One region of the Flintibacter sp. genome, then DNA from elsewhere that is predicted to be linked to it. Evidence: predicted binding sites of a transcription regulator. Region 1 holds the regulator's gene; the other holds the start of a gene.
The links. Region 1 encodes HrcA, which represses chaperone genes, less so after heat shock. Its sites were predicted from a motif close to TGTTAGCACTCNNNNNNNNNGAGTGCTAACA; they were not measured.
Positions count from the first base shown of each region.

Region 2: a site for HrcA is predicted at 3,895-3,925, ahead of htpG (molecular chaperone HtpG). Genes of this name have one in related genera too.

Region 1 covers NZ_JBKVXZ010000021.1:168-5,318, forward strand. The annotation lists partial or broken gene ACLTXB_RS09060 (Hsp70 family protein) at 1-374, opposite strand, end outside; gene grpE (nucleotide exchange factor GrpE) at 571-1,155, opposite strand; gene hrcA (heat-inducible transcriptional repressor HrcA) at 1,171-2,232, opposite strand; gene aroQ (type II 3-dehydroquinate dehydratase) at 2,401-2,832, opposite strand; gene ACLTXB_RS09080 (shikimate kinase) at 2,829-4,052, opposite strand; gene pheA (prephenate dehydratase) at 4,052-5,151, opposite strand, start outside.
Region 2 covers NZ_JBKVXZ010000016.1:32,413-37,563, reverse strand. The annotation lists gene ACLTXB_RS07925 (hypothetical protein) at 1-390, shown strand, start outside; gene ACLTXB_RS07920 (HlyC/CorC family transporter) at 445-1,758, opposite strand; gene htpG (molecular chaperone HtpG) at 1,935-3,848, opposite strand; gene ACLTXB_RS07910 (prolyl-tRNA synthetase associated domain-containing protein) at 4,005-4,565, opposite strand; gene ACLTXB_RS07905 (CorA family divalent cation transporter) at 4,691-5,151, shown strand, end outside.

The DNA of each region.
Region 1 (5,151 bases):
GCATCGGTGAAGTAAGCGGGGACGGTGATGACGGCCTCGGAGACGGTCTGGCCCAGATAGGCCTCGGCGTCAGCCTTCAGCTTCTGAAGGATCATGGCGCTGATCTCCTGGGGAGTGTACTTCTTGCCGTCGATGTCCACCTTATAGTCGGTGCCCATCTCACGCTTGATGGAAATAACGGTGCGGTCGGGGTTGGTGATCGCCTGGCGCTTGGCCACCTGGCCTACCATACGCTCGCCGTCCTTGGAAAAAGCCACCACAGAGGGGGTGGTACGGTTGCCTTCGGCGTTGGGGATGACGACGGCGTCGCCGCCCTCCATAACCGCCACGCAGCTGTTAGTCGTACCTAAGTCAATACCAATGATCTTGGACATAATGTGTTTCCTCCTAATATATGAAAAGATTGTTGTTTACAAAATTAATTTGGTTTTATATTGTCACGCTGCGGATTGGACGCACGGCCGGGTCGCTTTCGCTCCGTCTCGGGCTGGTCTGCGGACCGCTGTGCGGTCCTCCGCTCGCCCTCGCTCCGGTCCATCCGCGCTGCTCCGCACGCCTCCGCGCTTCGTATCAGTTAGCCACCTTAACCATGGCAAACCGGATGACCTTGTCGCCCAGCTGGAAGCCGGCCTGGAACACGTCGCAGACGGTGTTCTCGCCGAAGTTCTCATCCTCCACATGCATCACGGCATTGTGCAGGTTGGGATCAAAGGTCTGGCCCAGAGCGGGGATCTCGGTGATGCCCAGCTTTTCCAGCACGGTCTTAAGCTGGGTCATGGTCATCTCCACGCCCTTCTTAAAGGCCTCGTCGGCGGTCTCCTGCTTGAGTGCCCGCTCCAGATTGTCGTACACCGGCAGGAAGGCCACAGCCGCATCCGCTTTGGCGTCGTTCCAGATGGAGTCCTTCTCCTTGGCGGTACGGCGGCGGTAGTTGTCGTATTCGGCGGCCAGGCGCAGGTATTTGTCCTCCTGCTGGGCCACCTGATCCTTCAGGGACTCCAGCTCAGTGAGGAGGGGATCGGCGCTCTCGCTCTGAGCCTCGCCCTGGGGCTGGGTCTGCTCGGCCTGGGGTTCGGTCTGAACCTCAGCCTGCTGCTCCACCGGCTCCTGCTGCTCCGGAGCGGTCTGCTCCGCCTTATTTTCTTTCTTGCTCATGAACTAATGTTCCTCCTATTCCTGGTCGTTCCCGTCGCCGGGGGGAAGTTCCCCCTTACCGAACATCCGGGTCAGGCTGTCGGCGAAATAGGACAGGCGGGCGGTCACCTTGGCGTAGTCCATCCGGGTGGGTCCTACCACCCCGATGACGCCCCGCATATTATCTCCAATGTCATAGCTGGCCATGACCACGCTGGTATCCTTCAGCGCCTCGCTGACGTTTTCCGGCCCGATGAGAATATTCATATTCTGGCCGTTCTCCATGGATACCGGCAGCTTGGACCCCTCCTGGTTTTCCGCCAGGTAGGTCATCAGAGGCTTGGCCTTGTTCAGACTGCGGTACTCAGGGTGTTCCAGCAGATGGGTGATCCCCGAAGTGTGAATGGTCTGGCGGCGCTGCTCCTGAAGCACCTCGATGGCGTACTGCACCACCATGGAGATCAGGTTGAATGCCCCGGGTGCGGAACGGGTCTCCATCTTGTCCAGAGTCTGTTCCATCTCCTCCACGGTCAGACCTACAAAGGAGCTGTTCAAAACGGTGGACAGCAGCTGCAGCTGGGTGTCGGAAAGCTCATCGGACAGGTGGATAAGCTTGTTGCGCACCACCGAGTTGTCGGTCATCACCACAGCGATAAAGGCGTTTTCCTCTACCATCAGCAGGTCGTACCGCTTTACCGTCACCCGCTGCTTGGGCTGGGCCATGGTAAAGACGGGGTAGTCGCTGATCTGGGAGAGCACCTTGCCCGCCCGGTCGATGACCCGGTCCAGCTCCTCCATTTTCAGGTTCAGCGCGTCGTTGATGCGCTGGGTCTCCTGCATGGTCAGCTGGTGCTCACCCATGAGCTCGTTGACGTAGAGCCGGTAGCCCATGGGGGACGGAATCCGTCCGGCCGAGGTGTGGGGCTGCTCCAGATAGCCCAGTTCGGTGAGGTCGGCCATCTCATTTCGTATGGTGGCGGTGGAGATGTCCAGTCCGGCCTGCTCTGCCACGGCCTTGGAACCTACCGGTTCCGCGGTGGAGATATAGATCTCAACAATGGCCCGCAGGATTCGCTTTTTTCGATTGGTCAGCTCCATACTCTCGCCTCCATTTCTCATTCTATGTTTTAGCACTCATTCTCCCTGAGTGCTAAAGATAATGTACCACCCACCTGCAAGATTGTCAATAGGTACTTTATGAATTTATTTTAAACAAAAAAAGCCCGGCATTTCTTTGCAGAAATGCCGGGATACTGCTAATTTGACTTACCGTTGTTTCCCAGTCAGATATTGAATGGCGACCCGGTACCCCTCAAAGCCCATGCCGATAAAGGACTTCTCACAGGCCATCCCCGCATAGGAGATGTGCCGGAATTCCTCCCGGGCATTTACATCGGACAGGTGGACCTCCACCGCAGGCAGACCCACCGCCTTCAGGGCGTCCAGAATGGCCACGCTGGTGTGGGTATAGGCGGCGGGGTTGATGACGATGCCGTCCATCTTCCCGTAGGCCCACTGGATCTTGTCCACAACGGCCCCCTCGTGGTTGGACTGGAACAGCTCCACCTGAGCGCCGCACTCGTCTGCCGCCTGGCGGATAAAGGCCTCCAGGGCAGCAAAGTCCTGCTTGCCATAGATATCGGGCTCCCGAATGCCCAGCATGTTCAGGTTTGGGCCGTTAATCACCAACAGCTTCATTCCATCACCCTCTTGATAATTTCGTCCACGGTGTCCTCCACCGTGCCGTTGTTGTCCACCGTCACCTGGGCCATGGCCTCATAGAGGGGAGCCCGGCGGCGGTAGAGCTCCTCCCGGGGCACGCTCTGGGAGACAGGCCGGCCATCGGTGGGCAGCTTGTCAAGGTCCCGCCGCAGCCAGACCACCACGGAATTTTCCTCCATTCTGTCCCGGTTCTCCGTCCGGGTAACGATGCCCCCTCCCGCGGAGATGACCTGGCCGGACTCCTTGGCAATCTGGGCCAAGGCCCGGTGCTCCCGAACCCGGAACCCCTCCTCCCCTTCGGTGGCAAAGATGTGTGGGATGGAGCAGCCCACCTCTTCTATGATCTTCTCGTCCACATCGGCCAGAGGGCGGCCCAGCTTTTCAGCCAGTGCCTTGCCCACCGTGGTCTTGCCGCAGCCGGGCATTCCGATAAGGAGGATGTTTTTCGTCTCCCGCTCCAGCTTGGCGGTAATGTCGGCCACCAGTTCGTCGGGCAGCTTTTTGCCCTGGAACCGCTCCGAGGCCGCTTTGGCCTGGGCCACCAGCATCCCCAGGCCGTTGCCCCAGATGAGCCCCCGGCGCTGAGCCTGGAGGAGCAGCTGGGTTTTCGAGGGGTTATAAATGAGGTCAAAGACACCCTCACACTGGGGGAACTGGTCCAAATCCACGGGGGAAACTCCGTTATTGGGGTACATACCCACGGGGGTGGCGTTGACGATGATCTGGGCGTCGGCGTGGCGGTCCAGATTCTGATAGTTATTCTCTCCGGAACGGGAGATGGTGATGATCTCCCGGGCTCCCAGCTCGGAGAGCACTGCCCGCACCGTGAGAGATGCCCCGCCGCTGCCCAGCACCAGGGCTTTCCGGCCCTCCACCTGGGCTCCGGCGGACTTTAACAGGTACAAAAACCCATCATAATCGGTGTTGTCTCCCAGCAAGGTACCGTCGGGGCGGCGGAGGATGGTGTTCACGCTGCCGATGCGCCGGGCGGCCGGGGTGAGTTCGGCACAGTACTCCATCACCGTCTTTTTATAGGGGATGGTGACGTTAAGGCCGTGAAACTCCCCCTTGCGCAGGAACTCCCCCACCTCCTCCGGCTCCAGAGGGATGAGCCGGTAGGGGTAGTTCCCCAGCAGGCTGTGGATTTTGGGGGAAAAGCTGTGGCCCAGCTTGCGGCCGATGAGCCCGCAGTCCATCAGCAGATCACCTCATTGTAAGTGCCCAGATAGCGGAAGTGCTCGCTCTCCTCCTCCAGGTCCCGGAAGATACGCTCCATCTCGGGGGCATACACGGAGCACTCCAGGTCGAAGTAGAACATGAACTCGAACTCCCGGTCAGGGAGAGGACGGCTCTCCAGCTTGCGCAGGTTGATGCCCAGGGCGTAGAACTTGGACAGTACATTGTAAAGGGCGCCAGGCTTGTGGGGCAGGGTCATCATCAGAGAGGTGCGGTCGGCCCCGGGGTAGATCTCGGGATTCTTGGAGATGCAGATGAAGCGGGTGTAGTTGTTGTCCTGGTCCTGGACGTTCTGCTCCAGGAGGTTGAGCCCATAGAGCTCGCCGCAGAAGCGGGAGGACAGGGCGGCCACGTCCCGGCGCTCCGACTGGGCCACCATCTGGGCGGCCAGGGCGGTATTCTCCACCACGGTGACCTTCACGCCCTTCAGGGTGGACAGATATCCGGCGCACTGGCTGATGGCCTGCTGGTGGGAGAAGATCTCCTTGATGTCCTCCTTTTTCACCCCGTGCTTGCACAGCAGGTTGTGGCTCACCTTCAGGCGGGCGGAGCGGACGATGGAGAAGTTGTGCTTGGTCATCAGGTCGTAGATGGCGTTGACGGAACCGGCGGTACTGTTCTCGATGGGCAGCACGCCGTACTGGCACATGCCGCTCTCCACCGCTTTGAATACGTGCTCAAAGGTATTGAAGTAGAGGACGGTAGGAGCCTTGAAGATGCTGTCGCAGGCGATCTGGGAGTAAGCACCCTCCACACCCTGGCAGGCCACGGTAGCCCGCTGGGGGAAGAGGTCGGGGGTGGTGTCCAGGGCCTTGCGGATGGTCTCATACACCTTGGAGGTCACACCGGAGCAGGCGTTCTGGTAGGAGCGTCCGGCGGCCAGGATGGTGCGGTACACCGACTGGGTGTAGTCGGCCAGCTCCTCCCCCGCCTGCTCGCCTACCTTGCCCAGCAGGGCGCGCTCCCGGCCCGCGTCCAGGGTGGGCAGGCCGTTTGCCTGCTTATAGGCGGCCACCTCTTTGGAAACCTCCATGCGCTGCTTAAACAGGTCCACCATCT
Region 2 (5,151 bases), on a different contig from region 1:
TGGGTAAAAGAAGAGAATGTTCCATCTCAAAAGCAAGGAACTACGGTCACCTCGGATGAAGGGGACTTTACCGTCACGGCTGGAGATTCCAATGTAGGGGGACTTAAACGCGATGGTTACCGGCTGGCCTATGGAACGATTGATTGTTGGAGCAGTCTAACGGTGGAATTCCACATGAAGGACGGAACTGTCGTTATACCACGAAGTGCGGTGCTATCCGAATGTCAGGACGGCTTTGACACAGAGGGCCATGTCTATGCTGGGGAGTGCTATGTGGAGCGGAGGATGGAATATGAGGCAACACCAATCTATGGTATGCCTGACCGGATCATCGACCCCACCCAGGTGGACTATGTGACCGTCTGCGGGGTGGATATTCCCATAGACTGACCGCTGCCTGACGGATAAAAAAATGTGCAGAGAGGAAACCTCTCTGCACATTTTTTATTTCTCTCGGGACTCTTTGGATTTATTCTCTTTGTCCCGTTTGTCTCTGGACTTGCTCTCTTTTTCCTCCGGCTCCTCCAGGACCCGGACTTGAATTTCCAGCACCCGGCGGTGCTCCACCTGGGTGACGGTGACGTCCAGACCCTCAGCCTGGAAGTGGTCGCCCACCTCGGGCACCCGGCCTACCTGCTCCATGACCCAGCCGGACACGGTGGCCGCGTCGCAGCTGCCCTTCACCTGGAACAGGTCGTACATATCGTCCAGATCGGCAGAGCAGGCGATGAGATAGCTGCCGTCCGGCTGCTTCTGGAAGGTCTCGATGACCTCGTCATGCTCATCCCAGATCTCGCCCACCAGCTCCTCCACGATGTCCTCCAGGGTGGCGATACCCTCGGTGCCGCCGTACTCATCCACCACTACGGCCATGTGGGCCTTGTTCTTCTGGAGGATGCGCAGCAGCTCGGAGATCTTGGTGTTTCCGGTGGTGTAAAGGACAGGCGCCTTCAGATTGGTCAGGTCGGTCTCACCGCGATAGCGGGCAGCGTAAAAGTCCTTCTCATGGATGACGCCGATAATATTGTCAATGCTGTCGTGATAAATAGGCAGACGGGAGTAGCCGCTCTCCACAAACAGGGAGGCCGCCTCCTCCATGGTGGCGTCGTCCTCCACCGCCACCAGGTCCACCCGGGGAGTGAGGATCTCGGACACCTCCAGGTCGTTAAACTCGATGGCATTGCGGATCAGATCGCTCTCGTGCTGATCCAGACCGCCCTCGTTCTCCGCCTGGTCCACCATGCCCACCAGTTCTTCTTCGGTAATACCGTCCTCTCCACTGTTGCGGAACACCAGGGACAGCAGGCGCTTCCACTGGGCAAACAGGAAGTTAAGCGGAGTGAGGATCAGTACGAGCACCCGCAGGAGAGGGGCCGAAAACATCGCAAAGGCCTCCGGGTGTTCCTTGGCCAGGCTCTTGGGGGAAACCTCGCCGAAAATCAGGATCACAATGGTGAGCACCGTGGCGGACACCGTGGGACCCCGCACATCGTCGATGAGCTTGATAAAGAGCACCGCGCCGATGGTGGTGGCCACGTTGTTGACGATGTTGTTGCCAATAAGGATGGTAGACAAAAGCTTGTCATAGTCCTCTGCCAGGTCCAGGGTACGCTGGGCTCTCCGGTCCCCGTTGTCCGCCCGGTTTTTCAGGCGGATGCGGTTGAGAGAGGTAAAGGCTGTCTCGGTGGCGGAAAAATAGGCGGACATCATCACAAGAAAAATCAGGGCGGCAATCATGCCTATACTGGTACTGTCCATGTTGGACACATCAACTCCACTTTCTCAATAAATTTTTTGCGCTGGTTAGTAATGTACTATATCATAGTTTTCCCAGGATTGCAAACAGCATATCCAACGGATTTTCCAGGATTTCTGCCGATTTTCTATCAGAAAACGCGGTGTGCATACCAGCACACCGCGTTTTCGTCCGTTTCTTACACCATCAGGCTGCAAACCAGCTGGGCGTATTCTGCAGGGTCTTCCAAGGGCAGCTCTGCCAGCAGCAGAGCCTGACCGTAGAGCAGCTTGGAGTACTTCTCCACCGTCTCCTTGTCGCCCTCGTCCACCGCTTTCTTCAGAGCAGCATAAGGAGCGGAGTCGGCGTTGAGCTCCAGCACCCGCTCGGCCTTCATGTGCTCGCCGCCCTCCAGCTTGCGCATGTAGCGCTCCATCTCCAGAGAGACAGGGCCGTCAGCGGACAGGCACACCGCGCCGGTTTTGAGGATCTTGGAGATCCGCACCTCCTTGACCTTGTCGCCCAGCACTTCCTTCACGGCCTCCAGCACGGGCTTGCCGGCCTCGGCCTTCTCCTCGGACTCCTTCTTCTCCTCCTCGGTCTGAGGCAGAGCGTCCTCGGCGGTGGCGGACTTGAACTTCTTGCCGTCGATCTCGCCCAGAGCCTGCATGACAAAGTCGTCCACGTCCTCGGTACAGTAGAGGATCTCGTAGCCCTTGTCCAGGATGCGCTCCACCTGGGGCAGCTTGGCGATCTTGTCCACGCTCTCGCCGCAGGCGTAGTAGTAATAAGGCTGATCCTCCGGCATCCGGTCCTTATAGGCGGCCAGGGTGGTGTTCTTGCCCTCCTTGGAGGACCAGAACAGCAGCAGATCCTGGAGCATCTCCTTGTGGGCGCCGTACTCGGCCACCACGCCGTACTTGATCTGGTTGCCGAAGGCGGCCCAGAACTTCTCGTACTTCTCGGGCTCCTCCTTCTGCATCTTCAGCAGCTCGGCCTTGATCTTCTTCTCCAGGGCCTTGGCAATGACGGAGAGCTGACGGGTGTGCTGGAGGACCTCACGGCTGATGTTCAGGGAGAAGTCGGCGGAGTCCACCACGCCCTTGACAAAGCGGAAGTAGTCGGACAGCAGGTCGGCGCACTTGTCCATGATGAGCACGCCGGAGGAGTAGAGCTGCAGACCCTTCTGGTACTCCCGGGTGTAGAAGTCATAGGGGGCCTTCTCGGGGATATAGAGCAGGGCCTTATAGGTCACCGCGCCTTCGGCGCTGGTGTGGATAACGGCCAGGGGGTCCTGCCAGTCCATGAACTTCTCTTTGTAGAAGTTGTTGTACTCCTCGGGCTTGACCTGAGCCTTGGGACGCTGCCACAGGGGCACCATGGAGTTGATGGTCTTCCACTCCTTCACGGTCTCCCACTCGGGCTTATAGTCCTCGCCGGCGTCGGCGGGCTTCTCCTTCTGGCGGTAGTCCTCCACCTCCATGACGATGGGGTAGCGGATATAATCGGAGTACTTTTTGATGAGTTCCTGTAATTTATAGGTTTCAAGATACTGATCGTAGTTCTCATCTTCCACATTGGCCTTGATGTGCATGATGACATCGGTACCTACGGTGTCCTTCTCGCACTCGGTGACGGTATAACCGTCGGCCCCGTCGGACTGCCACATATAAGCCTGGTCACTGCCGTAGGCCTTGGAGATGACGGTGACGTGGTCGGCCACCATAAAGGCGGAGTAGAAGCCCACGCCGAACTGGCCGATGACGTCGATGTCCTCGGGCTTGTCCTCCTTGGCCAGGTCCTGCTTGAACTGGAAGGAGCCGCTCTTGGCGATGGTACCCAGGTTGCTCTCCAGGTCCTCCTTGCTCATGCCCACGCCGTTATCAGAGACGGTGAGGGTGCGCATCTCCTTGTCGGGGACAATGGTGATTTTCAGCTCGCTGCGGTCCACAGGCACCTGGTCATCGGTGAGAGCCTTATAGGCCAGCTTGTCTTCCGCATCGCTGGCGTTGGAAATGAGCTCCCGCAGGAAGATTTCCTTGTGAGTGTAGATGGAGTTGACCATCAGGTCCAGCAGGCGCTTGGATTCTGCCTTAAACTGTTTCTTTGCCATGATAATTGACGCCTCCATATATGAAAGTAGTTGTAAACAAAAAAATCGTTAGCACTCATTTTCTATGAGTGCTAACGATATGATAGCGCAGTCCCGATCAAATTGCAAGGGAGTTCATAATTTTTTTACACTTTCCCTCTTAGAGTGCCAATTTTCTTACTCCTCCATAGTGCGGGGATCAGGCAGGTCGATGTAGGTAGGCTCATGGCCCACCGCCTGGACATACTTGAGCAGCTCCTCCTTCTTCAGGCGGATGGTGGAGGTGGAGATACCGGGGTGACCGGAGATGTACTCGTCGTTCATGAGATCCCGGTCAATCACCAGTCGCACCTTGTTCTCCTTGTCAAACAGCAGCTCCAGGGCGGAGACGGAGCCGGGAATGGTGGACAGGTAGTCCCGCATGTGGTTCTCGTCAGCAAAGGAGAGGCGGGAGCATCCCAGCTGAGCGGAGAGGAACTTGGTCTTAAACGGTTTGTCTCCCGGCATCATCAGCAGGTAAAACTCCGTCTGCTGCCGGTTGCAGAGGAACAGATTCTTGCAGATCTTGGCTCCCAGGATGGACTCGATTTTCAGGCAGTCCTCCATGGTGTCGGCGTGGTCGTGATCTACCCGGGCAAATTCAATCCCCAGTTCCTCCAGTTTATCGTAGACGGCCTCCTCCTGGGGGATGCGCTGGTCGGAGGGACGGCCAGTGTGGCAGACAGGATCAATATACATGGAACACACTCCTTTATCCACATTTTGTCTCATCATAGCACAGAAAAACCCAGCCAGACAAGTCCCACTTGCGGGATTTCTTCCCCGGGATTACAATGAAGAAAACCCATTGGCAGGAGGCTGCTATGAAGATCTATCGTATTGGTCAGACGCTGGCTGCACTGGAACAGATGCCCGAAACCGGTGAAGGTACTCTGGTACTGCTCACCTCAGAAGAGCTGGACAAATGTACCTCTCTGCCGGGACTGGAGGGTACTCTGCATCACACCCCGCTGGCCCGGGACGCCCGAGGCTGCAAGGGTGAGTGGCGGCGGGGCTGTCTGTGCGGAACAGTAACTACGCCCCGGCACACCCGCACCGGAAATCCCATCGCCTTCGGCTATTTGCTCACGGGAACCCAGGTGGTACTGTGCGATGACAGTGGGGCGGCCCACACCCTGGTACAGCGGCTGGTGCGGGAAAAGCGGAACGTACAGGGCAGTGCCGGACGCTTTTTTTACGAATTTTTCACGCTTTTAATGGCTAAGGACTCCCGCCACCTGGAGAGCCTGGAGGACCGGCTGGTGGAGCTGGAGGAAGGGGTAAT